DNA from 2 places in the Pararhizobium sp. P1_E7 genome. Region 2 is predicted to be linked to the other one. Evidence: riboswitches for the same ligand, from Rfam matches in the RefSeq annotation. Region 2 holds a riboswitch; the other holds the start of a gene.
The links. Region 2 has a riboswitch for thiamine pyrophosphate ahead of thiB (thiamine ABC transporter substrate binding subunit). Riboswitches for the same ligand answer to the same signal wherever they lie in the genome.
Positions count from the first base shown of each region.

Region 1: it holds a riboswitch for thiamine pyrophosphate, as region 2 does, so the genes downstream of both, thiC (phosphomethylpyrimidine synthase ThiC) here and thiB (thiamine ABC transporter substrate binding subunit) in region 2, are expected to answer to the same signal.

Region 1 is NZ_JBFUBH010000009.1:10,587-25,241, reverse strand. It holds gene bioD (dethiobiotin synthase) at 1-158, opposite strand, end outside; gene AC1D17_RS12330 (8-amino-7-oxononanoate synthase) at 155-1,300, opposite strand; gene bioB (biotin synthase BioB) at 1,300-2,331, opposite strand; gene AC1D17_RS12320 (GntR family transcriptional regulator) at 2,509-3,177, opposite strand; TPP riboswitch at 3,330-3,468, shown strand; gene thiC (phosphomethylpyrimidine synthase ThiC) at 3,557-5,392, shown strand; gene thiO (glycine oxidase ThiO) at 5,395-6,453, shown strand; gene thiS (sulfur carrier protein ThiS) at 6,450-6,647, shown strand; gene AC1D17_RS12300 (thiazole synthase) at 6,650-7,423, shown strand; gene AC1D17_RS12295 (thiamine phosphate synthase) at 7,420-8,025, shown strand; gene AC1D17_RS12290 (hydroxymethylpyrimidine/phosphomethylpyrimidine kinase) at 8,045-8,779, shown strand; gene AC1D17_RS12285 (ABC transporter ATP-binding protein/permease) at 8,911-10,740, shown strand; gene AC1D17_RS12280 (DUF992 domain-containing protein) at 10,819-11,352, opposite strand; gene AC1D17_RS12275 (ThuA domain-containing protein) at 11,855-12,523, shown strand; gene AC1D17_RS12270 (hypothetical protein) at 12,593-13,105, opposite strand; gene AC1D17_RS12265 (autotransporter outer membrane beta-barrel domain-containing protein) at 14,002-14,655, shown strand, end outside.
Region 2 is NZ_JBFUBH010000023.1:19,370-34,024, forward strand. It holds gene AC1D17_RS19040 (ABC-F family ATP-binding cassette domain-containing protein) at 1-1,461, opposite strand, end outside; gene AC1D17_RS19045 (thiamine diphosphokinase) at 1,464-2,114, opposite strand; gene AC1D17_RS19050 (MarR family winged helix-turn-helix transcriptional regulator) at 2,239-2,766, opposite strand; gene AC1D17_RS19055 (MDR family MFS transporter) at 2,887-4,389, shown strand; TPP riboswitch at 4,454-4,570, shown strand; gene thiB (thiamine ABC transporter substrate binding subunit) at 4,611-5,621, shown strand; gene AC1D17_RS19065 (glutamine amidotransferase) at 5,821-6,564, opposite strand; gene AC1D17_RS19070 (tellurite resistance TerB family protein) at 6,566-7,051, opposite strand; gene AC1D17_RS19075 (heme biosynthesis HemY N-terminal domain-containing protein) at 7,083-8,762, opposite strand; gene AC1D17_RS19080 (COG4223 family protein) at 8,773-10,071, opposite strand; gene AC1D17_RS19085 (uroporphyrinogen-III synthase) at 10,245-10,967, opposite strand; gene hemC (hydroxymethylbilane synthase) at 10,971-11,900, opposite strand; gene tsaD (tRNA (adenosine(37)-N6)-threonylcarbamoyltransferase complex transferase subunit TsaD) at 11,976-13,073, shown strand; gene AC1D17_RS19100 (NAD(P)H-dependent glycerol-3-phosphate dehydrogenase) at 13,073-14,071, shown strand; gene AC1D17_RS19105 (YciI-like protein) at 14,090-14,383, shown strand; gene AC1D17_RS19110 (EVE domain-containing protein) at 14,386-14,655, shown strand, end outside.

The DNA of each region.
Region 1 (14,655 bases), on a different contig from region 2:
AGGCGGCCGAGCCGGCTGACAACCTGGCTGTCGGTTTCCTCGTCCAGCCCCGATTGCACCGGTTTCCAGTAGTAGCCGCCAAGCGCTGTCGCCAGCCCTGCTGAAAACACCGTCTTGCCGATGCCGGTATCGGTGCCCGTCACCACCAAGCGCATCATGGTTTTTCCTCCGCCATAATGACTGCCAGCCGGGAAAACATGCGGGTTATCGTTGCGTGATCGACATTCAGCGTGATTGCGATCCGCAGTCTGGCGGTACCTTCCGGAACTGTCGGCGGGCGAATGGCGCGGATATCGTATCCTTCCGCCCGCATGCGCGCGGCAACCCGCACCGCCCGGCCATTGTCGCCGATCAGCACCGGCAGGATCTGCGATCCGCTGCTTGAGACGCCGAGTTTCGTGGTCAACTCGGCATTGGCGAAGCTGCGCAAGGCATCGAAATCGGCGCGGCGCTGCGGTTCGTCCACCAGCATGCGCAAGGCTTCGCGAACCGCCGCCGCCATCAATGGCGAGGGCGCGGTCGAATAGATGAACCCCCGCGCCCGGTTGACGAGATAATCGCAGAGCACCGCACTTGCGCCGAGCAGCGCACCGGACACGCCAAGCGCCTTGCCGCAGGTATGCAGCACGATGACGTTGGCACGGTTTTCCAGGCCGGCGGCAAAACCGCGGCCATCGGGACCGAAGACGCCGGTCGCATGGGCTTCGTCGATCACCAGGAAACCGCCATGCTTTTCGGCAAGGGCGGCAAGCTCCGTCAGCGGCGCGCGATCGCCATCCATCGAATAGAGGCTTTCAACGGCAATCCAGGGATGGCCGGTTCCGCCGGTGCCGCGCCAGCGTTCGATCGCCTGCGCAAAAGCTTCGACATCGTTGTGGGCGGCGGCCACGGCCTGCGCCCGGCTCGCCTGAATTCCCTCATGGACGCTGGCATGCACCAATGCGTCGTACACGATGAGGTCGCCACGCTGCGGCAGGGTCGAGAAGAGCGCGGTATTGGCAGCATAGCCGCTGCCGAAATAAAGGACGCGCCCGGTTCCGAAAAAGGTCGCCGCTTCTGCCTCCAGGGCCTCGTGCTCCGGGTGATTGCCGCGCAGCAGCCGAGAGCCGCCGGCACCGGCCGGTACGCCGCGCTTAAGCGCAGACGCAATCGCTGCCGCCAGCCGCGCTGAGCCGGCGAAGGCCAGATAGTCGTTCGAGCTGAAATCGGCACCGGTCTGCGCCACCAATGTGCGCCGCCTGCCCTTGCGCTCCAGCCCCGCCAGCGTGGTTTCGTAGCGGGCAAGACCTTGCGCGGACATCATTCGGCAGGCTCCAATTCCATCGGCTTCAGACCAAGGCGGCGGAACAAGGCCGTGTCGTGGTCCTCGCCCGGATTTTCAGCCGTCAGCAGCGTGTCGCCGGCAAAGATCGAATTGGCGCCGGCGAAGAAACAGAGCGCCTGCATCTCATCGCTCATCTGGGTGCGCCCGGCCGAGAGGCGGACATGCGAGCGCGGCATCAGAATGCGGGCGAGCGCGATGGTCCTGACGAATTCAACCGGATCGACCGGTTCGGCATTGGAAAGCCTTGAGCCGGGGATCGGGATCAGCATGTTGACCGGCACGCTTTCCGGCGGCTCCGGGAGGTTGGCGAGCGTCACCAGCATGGAAATGCGGTCGTCCGTCGTTTCGCCCATGCCCAGGATACCGCCAGCGCAAACCTTCATGCCGGCCTCGCGAACATTGGCGAGCGTTTCCAGCCGGTCGGCGAAGGTGCGCGTGGTAATGATCTGTGGATAGAACTCTTCGGACGTATCGATGTTGTGGTTGTAATAATCGAGGCCGGCATCCGCCAGCGTCCCCGCCTGCTCGGGCGACAGCATGCCGAGCGTCATGCAGGTCTCCAACCCAAGCGCCTTGACGCCTGCGACCATCGCCACCAGCGTTTCCATGTCGCGATCCTTGGGGCTGCGCCAGGCGGCCCCCATGCAATAACGGCTGGCGCCTTCATCCTTTGCCTTGCGCGCTTCGGCGAGAACCTTTTCGACCATCATCAGCCTGGAGGCCTTGAGGCCGGTCGGGGCATGTGCCGACTGGCTGCAGTAACCGCAGTCTTCGGCACAACCGCCTGTTTTGATCGATAAAAGCCGGCTGATCTGCACCGCGTTCGGATCGAAATGCGCTCTGTGGACGGTCTGCGCCTGGAAAAGCAAATCGTTGAAGGGAGAATTATAGATAATTCTTGCCTGATCGAGAGAAACCCCTGTGGGTTCGGTGCCATCCTGCCAGGATCTGCCGCCTATCCCGCCCTGTTCAACCGAGATGTCGGATCGGTTTTCTTCTCTCAGCATCAAAGCACCCCACATGATAGATTAAAGAATAATATTATCTATAATTTAGCGGAGGCCATAAAATCGCAACCAACTTTTTGGTGCGCAGCCATTAATTTCACGCAATACGGGCTTTCAAAACCTGCCGGATGCGCCGGGAGCGGCAAAAATCATGGGAAAAGAAAATGGAAAATGGCTTCAGCCGACGATGGCGAAGGCGTCGCGCGTGGTGCCGGAGGCATTGCGGACCGGCTTTTGCCCGATCCATTGCACGTGCCGCTCGAGAACGGGAGCGGCGTTTTCGATATTGCCCTGACGCAGAAACGCCAGGATGGCGCGGTGGTCGTGGTCGGTGCGGACTTCCCATTCCGACCGCCAGCTGGCGAACAGGAAACGGGCGCTGGCGGCATGCAGATCGCTGATGGCAGCCAAAAGGCGCGGCATGCCGCACGGCGTCAGAATCAGCGTGTGAAAGCGGCGGTTGGCCTCCTCCCACGAGCGGACATCACGGGAATTGTCGCCTGCGACCGTCGCCTCCTCGGCCTGATCCAGAATGGCGGGCGTCAGATGCGGCGCCGCATGGCGAAGCGCCAGCACTTCAAGTGCTGCCCGCATTTGCGCGACCTCGCGAACCTCCTTCAAATCGAAGGACGCGACCCGCACGCCGCGGCGCGGTTCGCTGACGGCAAGACCCTGCGCTTCAAGCCGGCGGAAGGCCTCGCGCACGGGCACGTGGCTGGTTCCGAATTCCTCGGCGATATGGTCCTGCCGCAGCTTCGTGCCCGGATCCAGTTGTCCAGTCACGATCCTATCGGCAAGGATGCGGCTGATGCGGCTGGCAATCGTGTCTTCGCTCGCTGAGGTCATTTTTTATAGATAATTTGCCGTGACGGCGCTGTCGAGACCGCGATTGAAATCATTGGACATCTTCACAGTCTTCGAGCTGGAACCGGAAGAAGAGTGGAGATCGACGCGCCGGACGGCCCTTGACGCTCTGTCCAAAACTATGCCTAACTTGGCGCATTCACCAGGGGGGTCCCGACAAGGGGCTGAGATTCTGCTGGCGTGACAGGTGGCTTTGCCACCTTCAAGCAGCGCAGTGACCCGTTGAACCTGATCCAGTTCATACTGGCGTAGGGACGGTGCAAGCGCTGTAGCGACTGGGACTCTGCGTGCGGATTCCTGTCAGCGTCTTTTCATCATTCCGGCTCTGATGACTGGGTCTCCAACCTTTGGAGCCTCAACCATGACTATTGCCGCAAAGAACATTACCCCGACCGTCACGACCGGCCCTCTGCCGGCCTCGCGCAAGGTGCATATCCCGGGTGAACTGTACCCGGACATTCGTGTCCCGATGCGCGAAATTTCCGTGCATCCGACATCGGGCGAACCGCCCGTCACCGTCTATGATCCCTCCGGCCCCTACACGGACCCGGCGCATATCGTCTCGATCGACGCGGGCCTGCCCCGGCAGCGTCAGGCCTGGGTTGTCGCACGCGGCGATGTCGAGGCCTATGACGGCCGGCACGTCAAGCCAGAAGACAACGGCTTTGCCACCGGCGAACGGCTGACGCCGGAATTTCCAATCCGCAACCATCCATTGAAAGCCAAGGACGGCAAGGCCGTCACCCAGATCGCCTATGCCCGCGCCGGCATCATCACGCCGGAAATGGAATATATCGCCATTCGCGAAAACCTCGGCCGCAAGGCAGCGAAGGAAGCGCTCATCCGCGACGGCGAGAGTTTCGGCGCGCGCATTCCGGATCACGTTACGGCCGAGTTCGTTCGCCAGGAGATTGCCCGCGGACGGGCCGTCATTCCGGCCAACATCAACCATCCGGAATCCGAACCGATGATCATCGGCCGGAACTTTCTGGTGAAGATCAATGCCAATATCGGCAACTCCGCTGTCACCTCGTCGATGGCGGAAGAGGTCGAGAAAATGGTCTGGGCGACACGCTGGGGCGCCGATACCGTCATGGATCTGTCGACGGGCCGCAACATTCACAATATCCGCGAGTGGATCATCCGCAACGCGCCGGTTCCAATCGGCACTGTGCCGCTCTACCAGGCCTTGGAAAAGGTGGGCGGCATCGCCGAAGACCTCAACTGGGAGGTCTATCGCGACACCCTGATCGAGCAGGCCGAGCAGGGCGTCGATTATTTCACCATCCATGCCGGCGTGCGGCTCTCCTACATCCCGCTCACCGTCAACCGCGTTACCGGCATCGTCTCGCGCGGCGGCTCGATCATGGCCAAGTGGTGTCTTCATCACCACAAGGAAAGCTTTCTCTACGAGCATTTCGACGAGATCTGCGACATTGCCCGCGCCTATGACGTGACGTTCTCGCTCGGTGACGGCCTGCGTCCCGGCTCGATCGCCGATGCCAACGACGCCGCGCAGTTTGCCGAACTCGAAACGCTCGGCGAACTCACCCAGATCGCCTGGGCGAAGGACTGCCAGGTGATGATCGAAGGTCCCGGCCATGTGCCGATGCACAAGATCAAGGAAAACATGGACAAGCAGCTGGAAGTCTGCGGCGAGGCACCCTTCTACACGCTGGGGCCGCTGACGACCGATATCGCTCCCGGCTACGATCACATCACGTCGGGTATCGGCGCTGCGATGATCGGCTGGTTCGGTACGGCGATGCTCTGCTATGTCACGCCGAAGGAGCATCTGGGCCTGCCCGACCGCAACGACGTCAAGGTCGGCGTCATCACCTACAAGATCGCCGCCCACGCCGCCGATCTCGCCAAGGGGCATCCGGCAGCCCAGTTGCGCGACGATGCGCTGTCACGTGCCCGCTTCGAGTTCCGCTGGGAGGACCAGTTCAACCTGTCTCTCGATCCGGAGACAGCCCGCTCCTTCCACGACGAGACCTTGCCGAAGGAAGCGCACAAGGTGGCGCACTTCTGCTCGATGTGCGGACCGAAATTCTGCTCCATGCGGATATCCCACGACATCCGTGCCGAGGCACAGAAGGAAGGGCTGGAGGCGATGGCGGCGAAATTCCAGGCGGGTGGCGCGCTCTATATGCCGCTTGGGCCCGATGGAACGGTTGCGCCGGCCGGAGAGTGACCATGCGCGTCCTGATCAGGGGGGCCGGCGTTGCCGGCCTCACGGTTGCCCATGAACTTGCCATCAAAGGCATCGAGGTCGCGGTTGCCGAGATTGCGGCCCGGCCCGGCGGCGGCGCCTCCTGGTTTGCCGGCGGCATGCTGGCGCCCTGGTGCGAGCGGGAAAGCGCGCCTGAAGCGGTGGTAACGCTCGGCTGCCGTGCTGCAGACTGGTGGGACGGCGCCCTGCCCGGCCATGTCGTCCGCAACGGCACGCTGGTGGTCGCGCCACCACGCGATGCGGCCGAACTATCCCGTTTCGCCACCCGCACGTCCACCTTCGACTGGCTGGGCAATGATAACATCTCCGCCCTGGAACCGGACCTTGCCGGCAGGTTCCGCAAGGCGCTTTTCTTCCGCGAAGAAGCGCATCTCGATCCCAGGCGCGCGATAACCGGCCTTTTCGGCAAGCTGGCGGCGATGGGCGTGCGGTTTCATTTCAATGTGGCTCCGGATTTTTCAGGCGCGGGGTTCGACCATATCGTCGATTGCACCGGAGCCCATTGCATAGGTCAAACGGCAGATTTGCGGGGCGTTCGGGGGGAAATGCTGATGCTGGAGACGCCGGATGTGACGTTGTCCCGCCCCCTCCGCCTCTTGCATCCGCGCATTCCGCTCTACATCGTGCCACGCGGCAATGGTGTCTTCATGGTCGGCGCAACAATGATTGAAAGCGAGGATCGCGGCCCGGTCAGCGCGCGTTCGCTGATGGAACTTCTGAACGCAGCCTATGCGCTGCACCCCGCATTCGGTGAGGCGCGCGTGATCGAAACCGGCGCCGGTGTACGGCCCGCGTTCCCCGATAACCTGCCGCGCCTCGAAAGCAATGGCGAGACCATCCGGGTCAACGGATTCTATCGGCACGGTTTTCTGCTGGCGCCGTCGATTGCCATGGAGGTCGCCGCCCATATCGCCGCCTCGCACGATTCGCAAACTTGGCAACGAGCCCCCCGTTCTTCCCAAGGTATCCCGCTTGCCAATCCACCCCACATCAATCCCCTTCAGATCGGAGCAGGCAGATGAAACTGACGATCAACGGCGAAGACCATCAAACCGATATTTCCGTCCTTTCCGACCTTCTGGTCTCTCTGGATTTCGAGGGCGACTGGCTGGCGACCGCCGTCAATGGCGAACTGGTGCACCGCGAGGACAGACCAAATTTCGCACTGTCTGACCGTGACCGTGTCGAAATCCTTTCGCCGATGCAGGGAGGATGACGATGCTGACGCTCTACGGAACCTCCGTTTCTTCGCGCTTGCTGCTCGGCACCGCGCGCTACCCCTCGCCCGCCATCCTTGCCGATGCGGTCCGCGCCTCGAAAACCGGTATCGTCACCGTATCGCTGCGCCGGGAAACCGCTGGCAGCCGCGCCGGCGGCGCCTTCTTCGAGCTCATCCGCACGCTCGGTGTCAGGGTTTTGCCCAACACTGCGGGCTGCCACACGGTTTCGGAAGCCGTGCTGACGGCGAAGATGGCCCGCGAGGTCTTTGCCACCGATTGGATCAAGCTCGAAGTGATCGGCAACCACGACACCTTGCAGCCCGACGTCTTCGCGCTGGTCGAGGCGGCGCGTATTCTCAGCGATGAAGGTTTCAAGGTCTTCCCCTACACCACCGACGATCTTGTCGTGGCGGAACGGCTGCTGGAAGCGGGCTGCCAGGTGCTGATGCCCTGGTGTGCGCCGATCGGCTCGGCCATGGGGCCGGTTAACCTGCCGGGGCTGCGCAGCATGCGGGCAAGCTTCCCCGATGTGCCGCTGATCGTCGATGCCGGTATCGGCCGGCCGTCGCATGCGGCGACGGTCATGGAACTGGGCTTCGATGCCGTGCTGCTCAATACCGCCGTTGCGGGTGCCGGGGATCCCGCCGCCATGGCCGCGGCCTTCGCCGGCGCCATCGAGGCGGGACGAACGGCATTTCACGCCGGCATGCTGGAGCCGCGCGACATGGCGGTGCCCTCAACCCCGGTTATAGGCAAGGCGGTGTTTTCATGAAGCTCGATCCGTTTTATCTGATCGTCGATAGCGCCGAATGGATCGACCGCCTCGTGCCGCTCGGTGTGAAACTGGTGCAACTGCGCATGAAGGATTGCAGCGAGGTTCAGCTGCGCGAGACGATTCGCCATGCGAAGACCATTTGCGCGGCACATGGCTGTCAGCTGATTGTCAACGACTATTGGCAGCTGGCGATCGAGGAAGGCTGCGATTTCGTCCATCTCGGCCAGGAAGATCTCGTGGAGGCCGATATCGCCGCGATTCGCGCTGCCGGACTCAAACTCGGGGTCTCGACCCATGACGAGACCGAGCTGGAGACGGCGCTTGCGGCAGCACCAGACTATGTGGCGCTTGGGCCGGTCTGGCCGACAATCCTAAAGAAGATGAAATGGGCGCCACAGGGGGTGGAGAAATTGCGCGGCTGGAAGAACCGCATCGGCTCCCTGCCGCTGGTGGCAATCGGCGGCATCAAAATCGGTCGTATCGACAGCGTTTTTGCCCAAGGCGCCGACAGCGCCGCCGTCGTCACCGACATCACCCTCAATGCCGATCCTGAAGCACGCGTGCGGGAGTGGATCGCGCGCACGGCCCGCTTTCGATGAGGTGGCTCGCTTGAAGCGCATGCCGCATGTGCTTGCGGTCGCGGGCTCGGATTCCTCCGGCGGCGCCGGTATCGTTCGCGATATCGAGACGCTGGCGGCCCTTGGTGTGAAGGCGTCGGTGGCGATAACAGCCGTGACCGTCCAGACGCATGATCATGTCCAGCATGTCGATGCCGTGGCGCCAGAGCGTGTCGCGCAGCAGATGCGCGCCGCGTTGTCAGCCAATCCTGTCGCAGCCATCAAGATCGGCATGCTGGCGACCGCAGCAACGATTGCCGCCGTTACGGCGGTGCTTGTGGACTATCCCGGCATTCCAGTGGTTCTCGATCCGGTTCTGGTGTCGACATCCGGCCGCGCCCTGTTGACCCCGGACGCAACGGACAGCCTGCGTCGGCTTTTCCGGTCGTGCACCCTCATCACGCCCAATCTGCCGGAGCTTTCGGTGCTGGCAGCATCGGCAGGAACCCCATCTTCGGCCAGCGTGGACGATCAGGCCAGAAGCCTTTTGGCGGCGGGGGCAAAGGCAATTCTGGTGAAGGGCGGGCATGGCGATGGGGCGGAATCCATCGATATCCTCTTCCGGGCGGACCATGCCGGTCAATCCTTCGCCTCGCCGCGCCTTGCCGCGACAATGCGCGGCACCGGCTGCATGCTGGCCAGCGCAATCGCCGCCCGTCTGGCCCTCGGCGACACGCTTTGCGTCGCAGTCGCGGAAGGCAAAGCCTTTGTGCACCGCATGCTCCGCGAAATGTGAACAGCAATCTCCCCGTCAATTTGCGATGATAGCCGGCAATCGAGTCCTTTGGACTGCTTCGCACCATGCTCCCCTGCTATTCTTTCTTAGGGGTAGCGCTTCAGACGCGCTATATTTCGGAGGTGAAGACCGTGGTGGAGAGATTCGCGCCGATGCCGCATGACATGAACGGTAAGAGTAACCAGCGTGTAGAGACAGACGACGAGCAGCCATTTTTCGAGCAGCTCCGCATGATGCAGCGAGCTTTCATCGCCTCGCCTGTCCGCAAGACCATCATATGGCTCGCCATCGGGATCGTCACCGTCATCCTGGCGACCGCATTCGGGCAGATCCTGCTGAACCGATGGTATAAGCCCTTCTACGATACGCTGGAGCGGCGCGATCTGTCGGCGTTCCTGTTGCAATTCGTCACCTTTGGCCAGATTGCCGGGACGCTGTTGATCCTCAATGTGCTGCAGACCTGGCTCAACCAGTGGGTCCGCATCAAGCTGAGAGAAGGCCTGACGCTCGATCTCATCGGCGAGTGGATGAAGCCCGCGCGCGCCTTTCGTCTTGCCAATGCCGGCTCCATCGGCATCAACCCCGACCAGCGTGTGCATGAGGACGCCCGCCATCTCGCCGACCTGACGGCTGGCCTGACCGTCGGGCTGTTCCAGTCAGGCATTCTGCTTGCCAGCTTCGTCGGCGTCCTGTGGTCGCTCTCGGCCGGATTTATCTTTCATATCGGCAGCTACGATCTCAACATCCCCGGCTACATGGTCTGGGCGGCCTTTCTTTACGCCGGAACAGCGGCGGCGCTCAGCTGGTTCGTCGGACGTCCTCTGGTGAAGATCAACGGCGAACACTACGCGCGGGAAGCTGCCCTGCGCTTCTCGCTGATGCGCGTCAATGAGCATATAGAGGCGGTTTCGCTGTCCTCCGGCGAAGGCAACGAAAAGCGCCGTCTGCAGCGCGATCTCGCCTCGGTTCTGGAAATCAGCAACAAGCTGATGATGGCGCTGACACGGCTGACGTGGGTCACGTCCGGCTATGGCTGGGTGACTGTCGTCGCGCCGATCGTCATCGCAGCCCCGGTCTATTTCAACGGCGGTCTCAGTTTCGGTGGCCTGATGATGGCTGTCGGCGCGTTCAACCAGGTGAACGCGTCGTTGCGCTGGTTTGTCGATAATATCGACAGCATCGCCGACTGGCGGGCGACACTGCTTCGCGTCGCCGCCTTCCGGTCTGCCATCCTGATGACCGACGAACGGCACGAAAACGACAAGCGCATCGAATTTGCCAAGGCTGACGGCGACCGCCTGACCATCGACCGCCTGGAAATTGCGCTGCCCTCGGGCTGCATCAAGCTCGCCGATCAGCATGTCGAAATCCGGCCCGGCGACCGCGTTCTCGTGACCAGTGACTCAGATGTTGAAAAAGCGCCGTTCTTCCGGTCTCTGGCCGGTCTTTGGCCCTGGGGACACGGGCGCATTGCCCTACCCCGCGGCGAAGACATCGCCTTTGTGCCGCGAACGCCCTATTTCCCGCCCGGCACGCTGGAAGACGTCCTCAGTTATCCGGAAAATCCAGGCCGTTTCAAAAAAGCCGATTTGGTATCGGTCTTGTCCAGGGTTGGTCTCAGCAAGTTACAAAACAGCTTCGATCAGGACATGCGGACGAGGCTGAAGCTCAACGAAGTCGAAATCAGGCTTCTGGCCATTGCGCGGCTCGGACTGCACAAACCAAACTGGATCATCATTGACGAGGCACTCGACACCCTGGATCGCGATGCCTACCAGCAAGTCCTGACCTTTATGGAGCAGGAACTGGGTCATGCGGCAATCGTGAATATCGGCAGGGTGGCTTCCGGCAATCGTTTCTTTACGCGCACACTGCAGCTCCAGAGCAGCCCGGCGGGCAAAGCCATCCGCTTGCTCAGGCCCAAAAGCTTGCGCACGGACAATCCCGAACTGGCAGACTGAATTGAGGCGGCATGTTTACGCACAGCCAGCTTTTGAGCTTTCCCCCTCCGAAGTGACGGAGGGGGAAAGCGAGACGTTTTAGTTGACGGCTGTGAGCGTCACCGATGTGCCGCCGGCAGCAAGATTGAGGCCAAGCTGCCCCGTCACGCTGATCGTCTGGAGGTGAATGGAGCCCGAGGTGCCGCCGACCAGGATGTTGGCGCCGATGCCGGCTCCAACGGTCGCTTCCGCACTCGCGCCCTGATAGAGACCGCTGAGCGAACCCTGATGGTACCCGGCCGTCGGCGCCAGCACCGCCCAGACGAGCTTGCTGCGCGTCGTAAAGCCCAGATCGACACCCATCTTCCTGACAGCACCGGTGTAATGATCCGTGCGCTCCCCGCCGATGGACGAATGGAACGTGCAATCGATGTCCTTGGCCGAGCCAAGAACGTAACCAGCGCCGCCGCCGACATCGCATTCAAGGTAACCGATCTTGACGCCGCCGCGCGTATCGCTCTCTTCATAGCTCGGAGCAGGCGCGCCGGCTGCCAGATCGGCGGCCTTAGCGGCAAACCCGCCCGCCACAGCCAGGGTCGCGGTGGTCAACGCCAAAGCGAGAGTTCTCTTCATCATTTTTCCTTCTCAAACCGTGACCGCCAATGCGGCCGTTCAGTCGATAGATTCGTTAAAAGTCATCGCATGTTTCGCAACCCAGCCCAGCTGAGGGAATGAACGCAGGTCAAGCCCAAGGCGCGGACCGGTTGCGGATGACGGACGTTCAACTGTTTACCTGTTATTAGGACATTTCAAAGGCAGCCCGGCAGCCCGGATCATGCGCCCACAACATCTCGGCCACCAGTCACCAAAATCACACAGAATCGCATCCTCTCTTTTGAAAGGAGGATGGCCAAGCGAACGCACCCGCGGAACGTTCCGTCTCCAGCCTCCGGCGGGATGATGCTTCCTGGCTGGAAGGGGGTGACAAACGCGTTGCGGCACGTCAACAATGGCGCCGCATCGTGGCAGGAGACCATGCGGACGAATCGGAACGGGCATGATCGGCGCCGTCGATCTCAGCCGGCACCGATGCGCAGCGATCTGCCTTTCGGCACAGCGAAATAGGACCGGCATCATGAGCAAGACGGCATTGATCTTCTGGGGTGGCTGGGAAGGCCATACGCCCGCCCGCAGCGCTGATATCGTCAAGGAGATCCTGACCGGCCATGGATTTGACGTGCGGCTGGAACAGGGAACAGCAGCCCTTGCCGATCCGCAGATTGCCCGGCTCGACCTGATCGTTCCCGTCATCACCATGTCGGCGATCGAAAAGCCGGAACTGGAAAACCTCGTCGCTGCGGTCCGTGGCGGCACGGGCCTTGCCGGTTTTCACGGTACGATGGGCGACAGCTTCCGCAACGAGCCGGAATACCAGTTCATGACCGGTGGCCAATGGGTTTCCCATCCGGGCGGCATCATCGACTACCGGATCGACATCGCCAAGCCGGATGATCCGATCGTCGCCGGCATCGGCAGTTTTGCCTACCGTTCCGAGCAATATTACCTGCATGTCGATCCGAGCAACGAGGTGCTGGCAACAACCACGTTTGACGGTGCGCATTTCGATGGGATCAAGGGCGTCGTCATGCCGGTCGTCTGGAAGCGGCACTACGGCAAGGGCCGCGTCTTCTACAGCGCACTCGGCCATACGGCTGACGAATTCGACGTGCCGCAGATGAAGACGATGTTTGAACGCGGCGCACTGTGGGCAGGAAGAGACGAAAGGCCATCGGGGAAGGCATAGACCGGTATTTTCCGCAGGATACCCGCGGCGGCACATTGCCGGCAGCGATGGCACGGTCTAGACGCTGGCCTACAATTTCCCGAACGCCACGCTTCTCCAACTCCAGCCGGCCCGATGAGCGGCGTCAATCAGGGGCGTCTTTATTTCGGCGGTATCGAAGCGATATTCGTAAACCTTGCCGTAGGACAAATCTTCCTTGAAGGCGAAGACCATGTCGAAGCTTTTTTCCCACTTTCGGCCGCGAAACGCATTAGCACTCAATGCAAGCGCGGGCACGCCGGCGCGCCATTCGACGGACCATTCCTGATCGACCGCGCGGATTTCGCAAGCGGCAGCATCGAATTTCATCAACACCTTGAACACCCGTTGCAGCCCGGCTTTGGCAAATAGTTCATACCAGCGGGCATCAACGATCTTCCATTCCGCGACGAGATCGACGCCTTCCGGCTTGCCGTCACGAATGATGAACGGCGCAGTCTTTCTATTGATGGCGAGAAGATTCTTGCGAAGCGCTGCCGTCGATTGGCGGTCCACGCCCTTCGGCGCCGGTTTATATCCCATCAGCCAGTCGAACAATTTCACGGCAGGTTTCCTCAATCAGGGCACTGTGGGCAATCTCTACAGTAAGACACATTAAAAAATCGCGCTCGTGTCCCATCAGGTTCCTGCTGGCCAGGTTTGCTACGCGAGCAGACGAGAACAAAGTGCACGGCTTTTGCACGGTTCAGCCGTGCAATTCACGGAAGTTGCCCTTGCAACCGATAGAACGGACCGCCGCAAGAAGAGAGAAACTCGCCGATGTTCCGCGAGGGGGCCTGCCGGGCGGAAGCCCCGGCCTCCTGAGAAATCGTCTCTGTCATGGTATCCACCACGTCTTGCTCAACGCTACCCGGCTGGCGGGATCAGTTTCGGGTCGATGCGGGGCAAAGCTTGTCCTCATCTTGAATGGCATCTTGCCGAAACAGCTTCCGGAACACCTCAAGGAACATGTTCGTACATGTTCGCATCTCCCAAATTGATCGAAACTGGGAGAGCGTAAGACAGCAGAAAAGGAGTTTAAAGGTTGCTGTTATGTCGGACCTAGAGGGGGTTAGTAGGCGGTTCCCGCTACAAGAACTTAGCCAAGGCCAGCAGCGCCGGCCTTAATGTTTTTGGGCTGCATCTTGCCGAACGACATGACAGCGTCGCACAAAATGAATTCTCCAAGTCTTACGGAACAAGGCGGAATCACGCTGGAGGTAAGCCCCTGCCACATCGGAGTAGTTTTTATGTGCCGACTTCGCGACGCAGTTGGACGCCGAACTTGCCACCAGATGGGGAAGCGCGATGCGATAGGTTGTGGCGAAACATGCGTAAGAGTCGTATCTATCGACAAGCGTGGTTTAATGTCCTTTTTGTTGGGACGCTGATCGTCAGCCTCTCCACGTTGGGGACCTTTGGCGAAGCATTTGCCGCGAACTGCGGTTCACGGGGGGGGCTTGGCGTATCTTGGAAATACGCAAGGGGGGAGCCGTTCCGTCTGGCTTTCTGGAACCAGCCCTGGATCCTTTGGCCTTGACGCGGCTCAGGGCAATCAAACCGTCGATACTTGGAACAAAGACAAACGTGGCCTCCACCTCTCGCTTTCGCCGGTCGTTTCGAACGGGAACGGCGGGACGCACAAACTCTATGATATCTCAAGCGGAAAACCGTGCCTGCTCGACTCGCAGAACCAGGTGCGTAGCGGCATCCTTCCGAACATCGACTGGCCCGACGGCCGGCCGGATATTGACCCGCAACCGGTGTTCCCGAGGTTCGACTTGCCCGATGGTCGACCGGACATCGACCCGCAACCGGTGTTCCCGGGGTTCGACTTGCCCGATGGTCGACCGGACATCGACCCGCAACCGGTGTTCCCGGCGTTCGACTTGCCCGATGGCCGACCGGACATCGACCCGCAGCCGGTGTTTCCGGCGTTCGACTGGCCCGATGGCCGACCGGACATCGACCCGCAACCGGTGTTTCCGGGGTTCACGCCGCGCACCCCGACCGCCACCAGAGGCGGCCGCGTGGTCGCAGCCCAGACGCCGGATACCTGTATCGACCCTCGGTCGATAAATTCCAACAAGCAACAGCGCGACCTGCCAATCTGC
Region 2 (14,655 bases):
ATATTCGATCCAGCGGCCGTCCGGCGCGTCCGGGTTGGCCGGCGCGATGGTCGAGGTGACGGTGCGGTCGAGGAAGTCGCGGTCGTGGGAGACGAGGATGACGGTGCCGGAGAAGCCGGCGACGATTTCCTGCAAAAGGTCCAGCGTCTCGATGTCGAGGTCGTTGGTCGGTTCGTCGAGGATGAGCAGGTTGGTCGGCCGCGACAGGATGCGGGCGAGCATCAGGCGGGCGCGCTCGCCGCCCGACAGGTTCTTGATCGGGGTTCTCGCCTGTTCGGGCTGAAACAGGAATTCCTTCATATAGCCGGTGACATGGCGCTGTTCGCCGTTGACGAGCAGGTTTTCGCCGCGGCCGTCGGTGAGGTAATGCGCCAGCGTGTCCTCAAGGTTCAAGTCCTCGCGGCGCTGGTCAAGCGTGGCGATTTCGAGGTTCGTGCCAAGCTTGACCCAGCCGCTGTCGGGCTTGATCTGGCCGGTCAGCATCTTCAGGAGGGTGGTCTTGCCGGCACCGTTCGGGCCAACGAGACCGATGCAATCGCCGCGATGGACGCGGATCGAGAACGGCGCGACGATACTGCGGCCGCCATAGGTCTTGGTGATCTGATCTGCCTCGATCACCAGCTTGCCGGATTCGCGGGCATCCGAGACAGTCGCCTGGACCGAGCCTTGCGGCCCGGAATGGCCGCGGTGTTTGGCGCGCAGGTCCTGCAGCGCCCCGAGGCGGCGCATGTTGCGCTTGCGCCTTGCCGTCACGCCATAGCGCAGCCAGTGTTCCTCGCGTTCGATTTCCTTGCCGAGCTTGTGCTGTTCGATCTCTTCTTCTTCCAGCACCTTGTCGCGCCAGGCCTCGAAGAAGCCAAAGCCCTGGTTCAAGCGGCGCGACTGGCCGCGATCGAGCCAGACGGTGGAATTGGAGACCTTTTCGAGAAAGCGCCGGTCATGGGAAATGACGACGAGGGCCGAGCGGCTTTTGATCAGCTCGCCTTCCAGCCATTCGATGGTGGGGAGGTCAAGATGGTTGGTCGGCTCGTCGAGCAAAAGGATATCCGGCTCCGGTGCCATGACGCGGGCCAGCGCTGCGCGGCGGGCTTCGCCGCCGGACAGCTGGGCGGGATCCTCGTCGCCGGTCAGTCCGAGATGTTCCAGAAGATAGGCGACGCGGTAGGGATCGTCGCTGGGCCCAAGGCCCGCTTCGGCATAGGCGCGCACGCTGTCGAAGCCGTCGAAATCCGGCGCCTGGTGCAGGTATCGGATGGTGACGGAGGGATGGCGGAAGATTTCGCCGGTCTGCGGTTCGGCAAGGCCGGCCGCCATCTTCATCAGGGTCGATTTGCCCGAACCGTTGCGGCCGACGAGGCAGATGCGGTCGCCCGGTTCCACCTGCAGGTTGGCGCCGGCCAAGAGCGGCGTGCCCCCGAAGGACAGGAAGATATCGTCGAGTTTCAGAATGGGTGGCGCCATGGTCAGGCTCCCGAAAAGTCTTGAGGACGGGCAAGAATCAGCGCCCGGCCGGAGGAAAGGGTGAAGCGGACGGTGCCTTCGGCGACATTGGAAACAGTGCGCGAGGAGCCGAACGGCAGATGGAAATCCTTGAGCGGATAACGGGCGCCTTCGATCGAAAGACCGGTCAGCGTATCGAGCCCGAGGATGGAAAACAGGCTGCCCTTCGGCAGGCCGATCTTAAAGGTGCCCGGCAGAAGCGGATAGGCTTCCTCTTCGCCGGAGGTGAGGAGCATGTCGATGCCGTCTTCGGCGAGCTTGGCCGCATAGAGCAGGTGCATGAAGGCATGGTCGCTGCGTTCACCGCTAAGCGCGCCGGCCAAAATGAGTTTTTGGGCGCCGCGTGCCAAGGCGCCGGCAACGGCAATCTCGCCGTCGGTCTCGTTCTTGGCGGAGGGGTATGGCTCGCGGATGACATCTGGCCATTCGGCGATCAGGGTTTCCGGCGTGGAATCGAAATCGCCGACCCAGAGTTCCGGCTTGAGGCCCAGCACCTTGGCATGGCGCATGCCGCCATCGGCCGCAATGACGCGGGCGCCGGCCAGCTGGGCGGCGAGCCTGTCCGTCGGCGTCAGCGGGCCGCCCATCAAGATTACAAAAGCCTGTTTGCTCATGGCGCAAGGCCATAGCGTAAACAGGGGCGCAAGGGGAAGGGGCAGGCGTGTATTTGCTTATGGCTTGGCGGCCGTCACGCTATCTTCCTCTTCCCCCGCTGGCGAGAAGAGGAAGTTGACCTCGTCAATCCGTATTGTCCTTCTCGCGGGTGCTGCAGACCCGTTCGAACGATGTGACGAACCTGTCGAAGAGGTGGGAAAAGGCGGTCACGTCCTCTTCCGGCCATTCCGTCAGCACGCTTTCGATGACGCCGCGCTTGACCGCCTGTATCTCGGCCACCAGCTGCTGGCCAAGCTCGGTCATCACGACGACGATGCGGCGGGCGTCGGCCTGCGAGGCTTCGCGCCTGAGTGCGCCGCGCGTCACCATTTCGCCGACGATGCGGCTGGCGCGCGAGGGGTCGATCCGCATCATTTCGGCAATGGTGCCGACCGTTACCTCGCCCTCCGGCCTAGCCCGCCGGACGGCCTCGAGGACGTCGAGATGGGTGATTTCAAGGCTCGGCGCGACATTGCTGATGACCAGGCGGGCGAGCACCCGTCTGCCGACCATCGTCCGCCAGCGGCCCATCGATTGAGCGATCAAGGCGCGGCTGGCCTCCGGTTCCCCGGTTTCTGTGGTGTTGTCCAATGTGGAAGATGCGTGATCCATGCCTCATCCTAGCAAAACGAGCCGGTTTCATAAAGCATGAATATGCGTTGCGCATAAATGTGCTGTTGACAATTATATGCTAAGAGCACATAAATTGCCGAAAGCAACCGGATATCTCTGATGGACATGCATGTCACACCGGCGCCGCTCGTATCGAGCCCCGCGCTTCGCCTGACCCTTTTCTTCTTCCTGATGACGGCGCTGTTCATGGCGACGCTCGACAACCAGATCGTTGCGACCGCGCTGCCGACCATCGTCGGCGAGTTCGGCCAGATGGAACGCTTCGGCTGGATCGGCTCGGCCTATCTGCTTGCCACCTGCGCCGTCATGCCGCTCTACGGCAAGCTCGGCGACCTGTTCGGTCGCAAATATGTGATGATCGCGGCGGTAACGATCTTCACGCTGGGGTCGATCGCCTGTGGGCTCGCCGTCTCGATGAACACGCTGATTGCCGCCCGCGTGCTGCAGGGGCTGGGTGGCGGAGGCATCATGGTGTCGATCTTCTCCATCAATGCCGATCTGTTCGAGCCACGCGAGCGGGCGAAGTACCAAAGCTATTCCAGCCTCGTGCTGATGGCGTCCGGCGCCGTTGGTCCGGTGCTCGGCGGCACGATGAGCGACCTGTTCGGCTGGCGTTCGATCTTTCTCATCAACATTCCGATCGGCATCGCGGTGCTTGCCGGCCTGTTCATCTTCCTGCCCTATCGCCGTCCGACGCGCCGTCCGGCGATCGATTATGCCGGAGCGATGCTTCTGGCCGGTACGGTCACCTGCGCCGTGCTCCTGGGCGATGGCGCCGAACTGTTCGGCTCGTTGTTTTCGCTCGGCAGCCTGGCGATCGTTACGCTCGGCGTGGTTTGCGCGGCAGCCTGGGTCTTTGTCGAGCGGCGGGCGCCCGAACCGATCGTGCCCTTGACACTGTTTGCCAATCCGACTTTCAGCCTGATGCTGGTGATTTCGCTGGCGAGCGGCGCCGTCGGCATCGGCATGGTCAATTATTTCGCGCTGTTCCTGCAAACGACGACCGGGCTGACGCCGTCGCTCGCCGGGCTGCTGTTCATCATGCTGACCGGCGGCATCGTCTGTGGCTCGCTGACGGCGGGGCGGCTGATTTCGCACTCGGGCCGCTACAAGCCGTTTGCGATCGTCAGCGCCAGCCTGACGGTGCTGGCACTGACGATCTTCTCGCAGATCCAGCCCGGCACGCCGCTTCTTGTCATCTGCGCCGTCATGGCGCTGCATGGCATCGGCATCGGCTTTGGCCAGCAGGTACCGATCATCGCCGTCCAGAACATTGCGTCGCGCGGCGATGTCGGTGCCGCCACCGGTGCCGTCACCCTGTCGCGCATGGGCGGCGCCTCGATCGCCATCTCGATCTACGGCGCCATCATCGCGGCAGGCCTCGCCCGCGGGACGACAGCGATCCCGGGTGTCGCCGATGTCGAGAAACTGACGCCGCTGGTGCTGTCGATGCTGCCGGAAGCGACGCGCCAGCTGGTCGCGCAAAGCTATACCGCCGCCTTCATGCCGCTGTTTCTGACGGCCGGCGGCATTTCGCTGATCGCGCTGATCTCGGCCATCAGCCTGAAGGCCGTGCGGCTGCCGCAAAAGCCGGCGGCGTGAGGGGATTAACCCACCCCTTGCCACCGACCACTTGCCAAGCATTTCGCCCGGGTCTAAACCTCCTCCTGCTCTAACGGGGTGCCGTTCGTTCCTTGGGACGTTCGGCTGAGAGGCTTTGTCAAGCCAACCCGAAGAACCTGATCCGGCTTGTACCGGCGGAGGGATTAGACGGCACAATTGAGCGCCCTCTTCCCAATTTTGGATTTATAAAGGAGGCGCGGATGCGCAAGGCAATCATTCCATTCATCGCGGTATTCGCTGCCCTCGCCACGCCGTTTTCCACTTCTGCCGAAGACAAGGTGCTGACGGTCTACACCTATGAAAGCTTCACCAGCGAATGGGGGCCCGGCGCCAAGGTCGCGGAAGCGTTCGAGAAAACCTGCGGCTGCAAGGTTTCCTATGTCAGCGTCGCCGATGGCGTCGAGCTCCTGACCCGGCTGAAGCTTGAAGGCGCGTCCTCCAAGGCCGATATCGTGCTTGGCCTCGATACCAATCTCGTTTCCGAAGCCAAGGCGACCGGCTTCTTTGCGCCGCACGGTATCGATACCTCGGCCGTCAAGGTTCCCGGTGGTTTCAGCGACGATACGTTCGTTCCCTATGACTACGGCCATTTTGCCGTGATCTACGACACGCAGGTGATGAAGGAGCCGCCGAAGAGCCTGAAGGAACTGGTCGAGGGCGATGCGAACCAGAAGATCGTCATCGAGGATCCGCGCACCTCGACGCCGGGGCTCGGCCTGCTTTTGTGGGTGAAGTCGGTTTATGGCGACGAGGCCGCCGCCGCCTGGGCAAAGCTCAAGGATCGTGTGCTGACCGTCACCCCCGGCTGGTCGGAAGCCTACGGCCTGTTCACCAAGGGCGAGGCGCCGATGGTGCTGTCCTACACGACCTCACCGGCCTATCACATGGTCGCCGAAGGGACCGACCGCTATCAGGCGGCAGCCTTCTCGGAAGGTCATTACATCCAGATCGAAGTGGCCGGCATGACGAAGGCTGCCAAGGACCCGGCGCTGGCCAAGGAATTTCTTGCCTTCGTCACGGGGCCTGAGTTCCAATCGATCATCCCGACAACCAACTGGATGATGCCGGTCGCCGCCGTCAAGGAGCCGCTGCCGGAGGCGTTTAGCAAGCTGGTGACGCCGGAAAAGACATTTTTGATGTCGTCCGACGAAGTTGCCGCCAACCGCAAGGCCTGGATCGACGAGTGGCTCGCCGCCATGAGCAAGAACTGATACGGTCGGGGAGCGACGGTTTCCTCTTCTTCCCAGAGGGGATCGTTGCATAACCCTGGCGCATCCTTGTGTTGGTCGCCGGTGAACCTGCCTCTGCGCCGCCAGCCCATTTGGACTGCGGTGCCAACACAGGCAGGGGATCACATCTCAGCGATTTGCAACGGTCCCCTTGAGAGGGAAACAGGGAGCATTCAGTTGCTCAAGCGCTGATCTTCTCTGCCTGCCGCTGGAAGACATGGGTGAGAAACCGGTCCATCCAGGCGCGCAGCGGCGCGTCGTGGTCCATGCGGCCTTCCAGATGGGCGCGGCCGAGTTGCGCACCGGGCAGTTCGAACCGGTGCGCGCCATGCACGACCCAGCGATGCATCATTACCCGCGTCAGTTCGCCATGAAACTGGATGCCCCAGGCATTGTCGCCATAGCGGAAGGCCTGGTTGGGATAGATACTGCCGGAGGCGAGCAGTTCGGCGCCCGCAGGCAGGTCAAAACCTTCGCGGTGAAACTGGTAGACCATCGACGGCCATTCCATCAGGGCGCGGCCTTTTTCGGTGGCGTGCAACGGATACCAGCCGATTTCCGCCTGCCCTTCATGGTGCGGAGCGACCACGCCGCCGAGATGGCGGACCAGCATCTGGGCACCGAGGCAGATGCCGAGGAAAGGCTTGTTTTCGGTCAAAGGGACGGAGAGCCAGTCGATTTCGCGGCGGACATAGTCCTCTTCGTCATTGGCGCTCATCGGCCCGCCGAAAACGACGGCGCCGGCATGCCCATCCAGCGTGGCGGGCAGGGGGTCGCCGAGCACCGGGCGGCGGATATCGAGGCTGAACCCCTTTTCCAGCAGCAGGTGTCCGACACGGCCGGGGCTGGAGTGTTCCTGATGCAGGATGATCAGGACCGGCTTGCCGGTGTTGCGCCCATAGAACGTGCGGTCGTCGAAAAGCATTTCACTTTTCCTGTTGCGCGGTGGTCTCCTCCACGATGTCCAGCTTGGCGGCCACCTCCTGCCGCTTGATGATCCTGTCCCTGCCGGAAACGCCGAGCAGATCGGCGATCCGCCAGATCACGTGGTCTTCCATCTCGCTGCGCTTGCCATCGGCATAGACAATCTCCCACAGCATGCCGACGAGGTCTATCCGCTGCTCCTCGGAAAAATGCCGTTTGATGTCGGAGGTGAAGCGGAAGAAGTCGATGGCCTGGCTTTCGGCGGTTTCGCCCGCGGCGATCAGCGCGTCGAGTGCCGCATCGTCCAGCTTGTAGTGATCCTTGATCATCGAGCGCACCTTTTTACGCTCCTTCTCGTGGATTTCGCCGTCGGCCTCCATCACCTGGATGCAGAGCGCCATGATGGCGATCCGGCGGTCGCCCGGCTCTATCGCCGACGGCCCGCTGCCGGTCAGATTATCGAGGAAAGTTCGAAAACGTTCAAACATGCTTTTCCGTCAAAAAAATTTGGGTTTCTTTTCAAAAAAGGCGAAATGTCGTCTTTTCCAATGACTTGTTGTTGTCATCGCGAACACCGGGATCATCAGGCGGACGGCCGAAGAAGGGTTCGACGACATTGTCCTCTTTTTTGCCTTCAGCAGGTTTGGCTGGGGCCGTCCTTGTTGTCGGCGGCTGGCGCTCGACTTTCACCGTCTGCGGCACGATCACCGATTCGCTCGGCGCCGGCACGGCGATGGTCCTGACCGTTTCCGGCGCTGTGTCTCCGGCTTCGATCACAGGACTGGTCTTGAACGGTGTTGCGGCTCGTTCAGGCTGCGGCTCTTGACGCGGATGGACCACCGCAACCGGCGGCAGGCTGCGAATCGCAGCGTCTGCGGCGTCGGGCGTGCCTTCCTCGACCGGCCCGGCAATCTGGGCGATCGGCTGCTTCCATTCAAAGGCGTCGAGGCGGCCGCTGACCGGCGAGACCGGCAGCCATTCCGGCGCTGTCACACCGTCGGCGGTCCAGGCCGGATCGCGCGGGCTTTTCAGCGCCTGGTTCATCCAGTGGCGGATACGGCCGTCATCGCCGGTATCGGCTTCCTCGATATCGGCGAGCAGCAGAAAGACGCCCTCATTCGGCTGGATGCGGGCGGCGGCCTCCGCCTTGGAGCGGGCAAGCGGCAGTTGGCGCGCTTCGAGCGCACTTTCGGCAACGGCGGCGAGCGCCACGGGGTTGTTGGGTCTCAACGCCTCCAGCTTATTGGCGCGCTTCAACCGGTCGGCGGCCGAATCGCCGCTGCGAGCGCGGACATAGAGCCTGGCGACTTCCGGATGCGGGTCCTGTTTCCAGAGCTTTTCCAGGATGGCGGCCGCCTTGCGCAGATTGTCCTCGCGAAACAGCGCCTTCGCGGCGACCAGTCCGGCGGGTATCAGGCCTTCGGCAAGCTTCAGCGCCGCCGACGCATCGTCACGGGCGCCCTTCGGATCGGCTTCCAGCTTTTCGGCGGCGCGGGCGGTCAAAAGCACGGCCTTCTTGCGGTCGGCTTCCTTACGCTCGATGACATGTGCCGTGCGGCTCTGGTCGAGGAGGCGGATCGCTTCATCCCACTGGCCGGTCTGGCTGCGATAGTCCAATGCCGCCAGCGTTGCCCAGGGCAGGTGCGGCGCCTTGTCGGCGGCGCGCTCGGCATATTGGCGGGCCGCTTCGTTGGCGCCCAGCCGCTTGGCTTCGAGATAAAGGCCGCGCAGGCCGAGTTCTCGGGTTTCCGGATCGTCGGCCATCAGCTCGAATTTCTTGCGGGCGTCGTCGTATTTGCCCTCGATCAGCGCCGTCTGCGCTTCAAGCAGGTGGATCAGCGGCTCCTGGTCGGAACTCAGGAACCCATGGGTGCGGGCGGTCATCTTGCGGGCAAGCGCACTGTCGCCGGCCCCGGCGGCAATCAGACCGGTGGAGAGCGCCTGATAGCCCCGGTCGCGCTTGCGGGCGCGGAAATAACGCGAGATCGAATGGGGGGAAAGCCAGACGACACGGAGGAACCACACGACAATCAGAACGGCCGCGATCAGCGAGGCAAGCAGGGTTGCCGCCACCATCAGGCTCATCTCGATGCGTTGGCCCTGCCAGATCAGCGACAGTTCGCCGGGACGGTCGGCCAGCCAAGCAAAGCCGGCACCAAGCGCCAGAACGATGAGGACATAGAACAGAATACGGATCATGAACTCCTCCTTAGCCCTGGTTGGCCGTCATGGCACCGGCAACGGTGGCGCCGATCAGACCCTCGACGCGGATACGTTGGTCGAGCTTCGTCTTGAAATCGGTACCGGCTGCCTTTGCGGGCTCCGGCAAGGCGGCCCATTCGAGGCTCGCGCCCTTCAAGTCGCCATTGGTCAGCTTGTCCTCGATGCGGGCGACGACGGCTTCAGGGCCTTCGCCCTCGACGCTGCCGACGGGGCGGATGCGGATAGCTAAGGAGGCGCTGTCCATGAGACGAGAGAAAATTCCCTGATTGGGATCGCTGTGCTGCGTTGCCTCCAGCATCGCATCGGCAACCGCCGGGAAATCGCGCACCAGATCGGCGCGGGGCGCGATGCCGGTCTTGGCATCTTCGGCGAGACCGGTAACGGCCGGGTCGCTCGCGGCGATGCTCTTCAGCGCGTCCAGTTCGGCAAGGAACGGTCCGCCGCGGTCAATCGCCGTCTTCAGCGCGGTGACGGCCACGGCGCGGGCCAGCTGAACGTCGCTCGCCGGTTCGTCGATTTTCTTTTCTGCGGCATCAAGCCGGGTCGAAAGCTCGGATTTCGCCGTCTCGGTGGATTGCTGCGCATCGGCCAGCGCCGATTTCAGCGTGGCGATCTCGCCGGTCAGGTTGGCAATCCGGGCATCGAGTCCCGAAACATCGGCGGCCGCGCCGTTTCCGGCTTCAGCGGCCGTCTTTTCAAGCGCGGCGATACGGGCCTCAAGCGTGCCGAGATCGGCGGCCGCCTGCGGAACGGGTGCTGCGGCAAGCTGGGCCTTGAGGGCTTCGATATCGCTGGCAAGGCTCTGCTCGATGGCCGTGTTGCCACCGCCCGGACCAAGCGAGGGCATGACGCCAGCATATTGCAGGCCGCCGGCGCCGACAAGCGTGATCAACCCACCGAGGATGCCGGCGGCAAGGGCGCCTGAATTGGACACGCGGCGCGGTTCGGCATGGAACGGCCGGGCCGGGTGTTCCGCCGCTGTTGCGGCCGAGGTCGGCTCTTCGGCAAAGGCTGCCGCTGCAGCCTCGGCGCGCGCGTCCTCTTCATCGGCCTCGGGCGCATCATTGTCTTGTTCCGGAATGTCGGCCGGCTCGGGAATGTCGGCGCGCACGGTTTCATCGGCTTCGCCGGCGCGGATTTCAGCCGCCTCGTTGACAACCGCTTCGCGTTCAGCGGCGGCATCGGTTCTGTCCGCGCCTTCGGCTGCCGCCGTGTTGGCTTCCAGGTCGATCGTCAACGGCTCCTGATCGGATTTCGAGCGGCGCGGAGGTTTTTCCGGTCCCATGATGATCTCTTTCCGTTATCGCATGAACGTGACGTACTGTCTTATACCAAGTCTCTATCATCGAGACTTGGTATTAAACCTAGACATGCGGCAGGGATAGGGAAAGCCCCCAAGCGACAATTCCTTGCCTGCCCGTTGCAGTGAGCAGGCGCCGTTGCTCCTTGCCGAAACTGTCAGAGCAGGGCGAGAAGCGCCTCTTCGGAGGGCTCCGTGGCAATGGCGACCGGACCGAAGCCCGAGGGTATGGCGTTTGCGACATGCTCGCTCAGGCAGATCAGCCGGATACCGGAAAGCGCGCCTGCTGCCTTAGGGGAAAGCAGGGCGAAGAAATGCCGTGCTGTTTCGTGCGAATAGAACAGGGCCACGTCCGGGATGGGCGGGCGAAGCAGCCGTTCGACGGTTTCGGGCGCATAGGCGATGGCGGACATCCGGTAGGTTTCGGCCGTGCGGCAAGCGATGCCCGCTGCCCGCAAACCGGCCTCGAAAGCAGGCGAGCGCGGCGAGCCGGCAAGATAAACAAGGCCGCCGGCGAGGTTTGCCGATGCGGCTGTGACGATCCTGGCCAGGGACACCCCGGTGCCGCTGCCGGAGATAACCGTTCGGAAGCCCATTTGCCGCGCCGCCTGCGCGGTTGCCGGCCCGACGCAGTAGACGGGTGTTTGCAGATACGGCGCAAGCTCGGCCTTTTCGGACGCAAGGGCGCGAAAGGCCTCGGCGCTGGTCACCGCAATGGCGCTGTGGGGATGGGCAAGCGCCTCCAACGCGGCCTGCGGCTGATGGACGGCTTCCATGACCGGCAGAAGCACGGCCACGTGCCCCATCGCTTCGAGCCTTGCCGCCGTTGCCGCCGCCGAAGGTTGCGGCCGGGTGACAAGAACGCGCAAGGGGACAGGCATGGCTCAGGTCCAGCTCGAAAAGAAATCCGGTCCCGCATCGATGCGGATATCGTCACCGGCTTTTGCGCCGAGCTGTTCGGCATCGGATGCCTTGCCTTCGGTGCTCACGCGAAAAGACTCGCTGCCGTCCGGGGTCAGGACCATGCCGGAAAAGCGGATCGTGTTGCCATCGGAGACGGCGTAGCCGGCGATCGGCGTGCGGCAGGAGCCGTCGAGCGTTGCGAGAAACGCCCGTTCGCAGGTCACGGCTTCATGGGTTCTGCGATCATTGACCGCTTCGAGCAGCGCATTGACCTTGCCGTCGCCGATGCGGCTTTCGATACAGATCGCGCCCTGCGCCGGCGCCGGTGGAAATATCTCCGGATCAAGCAGTTCGGTCGGCACATTGTCCTTGCCCAAACGCTTCAGGCCGGCGAATGCCAGAAGCGTCGCATCAACCTGCCCTTCCGCCAGTTTTCTCAGCCTTGTATCGACCAGGCCGCGATAGGTGATGACGTTGATATCCGGGCGCAGACGCTTGATCAGCGCCTGGCGGCGCAGCGACGAAGAGCCGATGGTGGCGCCTGGCGGCAGGTCCAGGAGTTTCGCGGCGGTACGGCCGACAAACGCGTCGCGGGCGTCCTCGCGCGGCAGATAGGCGGAAAGGAACAGGCCGGCCGGCAGCTTGGTCGGCATGTCCTTGGAGGAATGCACGGCAAAATCCAACCCGCCGGAGATAAGCATATCCTCCAGTTCCTGGGTAAAAAGACCCTTGCCGCCGATCGCCGCCAGCGAGCGGTCGGTGATCCGGTCGCCCATGGTCGACAGCACGACGATCTCGAACATTTCGGACGGCAGGCCATGCACGGCCATCAGCCGGTCCCGCGTTTCATGGGCCTGCGCCAGCGCCAGGGGACTGCCCCGCGTGCCGATCCGGAAAGGTTTTGTTTGCATCCACTGCGATCCGTTGTTACCGGAGTTCCGTGTATCCGCCTTTCCCCGCGACCGCAATATTCGAGTAAACTGCCCATGTCCGCCCGCCTGCGTATCCTTGGTATCGAAACAAGCTGCGACGAGACCGCCGCTTCGGTCGTCGTGCGCGATGAAAACGGTCATGGCGAGATCCTTGGCGATGTGGTTTTGAGCCAATTGGAAGAGCACAGCGCCTATGGCGGCGTGGTGCCCGAGATCGCCGCGCGTGCCCATGTCGAGGCGCTCGATACGCTGATCGAGGAGGCGCTTTTGCGCGCCGGCGTGACACTGTCGGATATCGATGCGATCGCCGCCACCAGCGGCCCGGGTCTGATCGGCGGCCTGCTTGTCGGGCTGATGACCGGCAAGGCATTGGCGCGCGCCTCTGGAAAACCGCTCTATGCCGTCAATCATCTGGAAGGCCACGCGCTGACGGCGCGGCTGACTGACGGGCTCGCCTTTCCCTACCTGATGCTGCTCGTTTCCGGCGGCCACACGCAGCTCATCCTTGTGAAGGATGTCGGCGTCTACGAGCGCTGGGGCACCACCATCGACGATGCACTGGGCGAAGCCTTCGACAAGACGGCGAAGCTGTTGGGCCTTCCCTATCCGGGCGGTCCGGCCGTCGAGTATGCGGCAAAAAGCGGCAACCCGGACCGGTTTTCCTTTCCGCGTCCGCTGGTCGGCGAAGCCCGCCTCGATTTTTCATTTTCCGGTCTGAAGACGGCCGTTCGCCAGGCAGCCCAGTCGATAGCACCGGTGAGCGAGCAGGATATTGCCGATATCTGCGCCTCCTTCCAGAAGGCGATTTCGCGCACGCTGAAGGATCGCATCGGCCGGGGGCTTGCCCGGTTCAAGGCGCAATTTTCCGGCACTGTCGAGCATCCGGCGCTGGTGGTTGCCGGCGGTGTTGCAGCCAATCAGGTGCTGCGGGCAACGCTGCAGGAACTCTGCGACAAGAACGGCTTCCGTTTCATCGCGCCGCCCTTGCAACTGTGCACAGACAATGCGGCGATGATTGCCTGGGCAGGTGCCGAACGGATGGCGGCGGGATTGCCTGCGGATGATCTGGATGTAGCGCCGCGTTCGCGCTGGCCGCTGGATCAAGATGCGAAGGCCCTGATCGGGTTCGGCAAACGGGGAGCGAAGGCGTGATGGCAGACGCGGTGTGGACGGATCGTATTGTCGTCGTTGGTTCCGGCGCGTTCGGAACGGCGCTGGCTGCTGTTGCAGCCGCATCCGGCAAGGTGCCGGTGACGCTGCTGACCCGCCGCGAAAGCATCGTCGAGGATTTCAAGGAAACCGGCCGCAACGACAGCGCCCTGCCGGGCATCGACCTGCCGGAAACGCTTGATGTTTCCGACGATCCGGCAGTGCTTGAAGGGGCCGGCATCGTTCTGTTCGCCATGCCGTCGCAGGCGCAGCGCGAAGCGGCTCGATCCCTTAACGGGTTTATCGGCAAGGGTGCGGACGTGGTGATCTGCGCCAAGGGCATGGAGCGCGCCAGCGGGCGTCTGCTCACCGATGTCGTTGAGGAAGAATTGCATCTGCAGAATGTCGCGGTGCTGTCCGGGCCGGGTTTCGCCGCCGATATCGCCAAGGGCCTGCCGACGGCCATGGTCATTGCGGCCGGAAGCATCGAGCGCGCGGCGGATCTTGCCGAGGCGCTGTCGGGCGCGACGTTCCGTCTCTATCCCTCCGCCGACCGTATCGGCGTCCAGCTGGGCGGCGCATTGAAGAATGTGCTGGCGATCGCGTGCGGCATCGTCGAGGGTGCCGGCCTTGGCGATTCGGCCCGGGCGGCGCTGATTTCGCGCGGACTGGCCGAAATGTCGCGCTTCGTCGCGGCGCGCGGCGGCGAGGCCGATACGGTGCGCGGCCTGTCGGGTCTTGGCGATCTGGTGCTGACGGCGACCAGCCACCAGTCTCGCAATTTGCGTTACGGCATTGCGCTTGGCCAGAGCGGCAGCGCCAAGGGGCATTCGGGCGAACTGGTCGAAGGCGCGTTTGCAGCCTCGGTCGCTGCCGATGTTGCCAGAAAGCTCAGCGTCGATATGCCGGTGACCGAGGCGGTGGCTGCGATCATCGATGGAAAGATGGATGTGAAAACGGCGCTGGAACAGCTGATGTCGCGCCCGATCACGCAGGAATAATCACTCAAGGAGAATACGATGCTGTTTGCCGTTCTGTGCACCGACAAGCCGAATGCCCTGCAGGTGCGGATGGACGCCCGTCCTGCGCATGTAGAGTTTCTGAACGATCTCAATGCCAAGGGCACATTGGCCTTTGCCGGTCCGTTCCTTGACGATGCAGGCAAGCCGAACGGCAGCCTGGTGGTGATCAAGGCGGAAACGATCGAGGACGCGCGGACCATCGCCAGCGCCGATCCCTATGCCAAGGCCGGCCTGTTCGCCAATGTCGATATCAAGCCCTGGAACTGGGTCTTCAACAAGCCGGAGGCTTGAGCGTGGGTTACTGGCTTTACAAGTCCGAGCCGTTCAAATGGTCCTGGGCGATGCAGAAGGATGCGGGCGCCAAGGGAACCGAATGGACCGGCGTGCGCAATTATCTGGCGCGCAACAACATGCGGGCCATGCAGATCGGCGACAAGGGCTTCTTCTACCACTCGAACGAGGGGCTGGAGATCGTCGGGATCACCGAAGTCTGCGCACTGTCGCATCCGGATTCGACTGCTGATGGTGATGCCCGCTGGGACTGCGTCGATATCCGCGCGGTC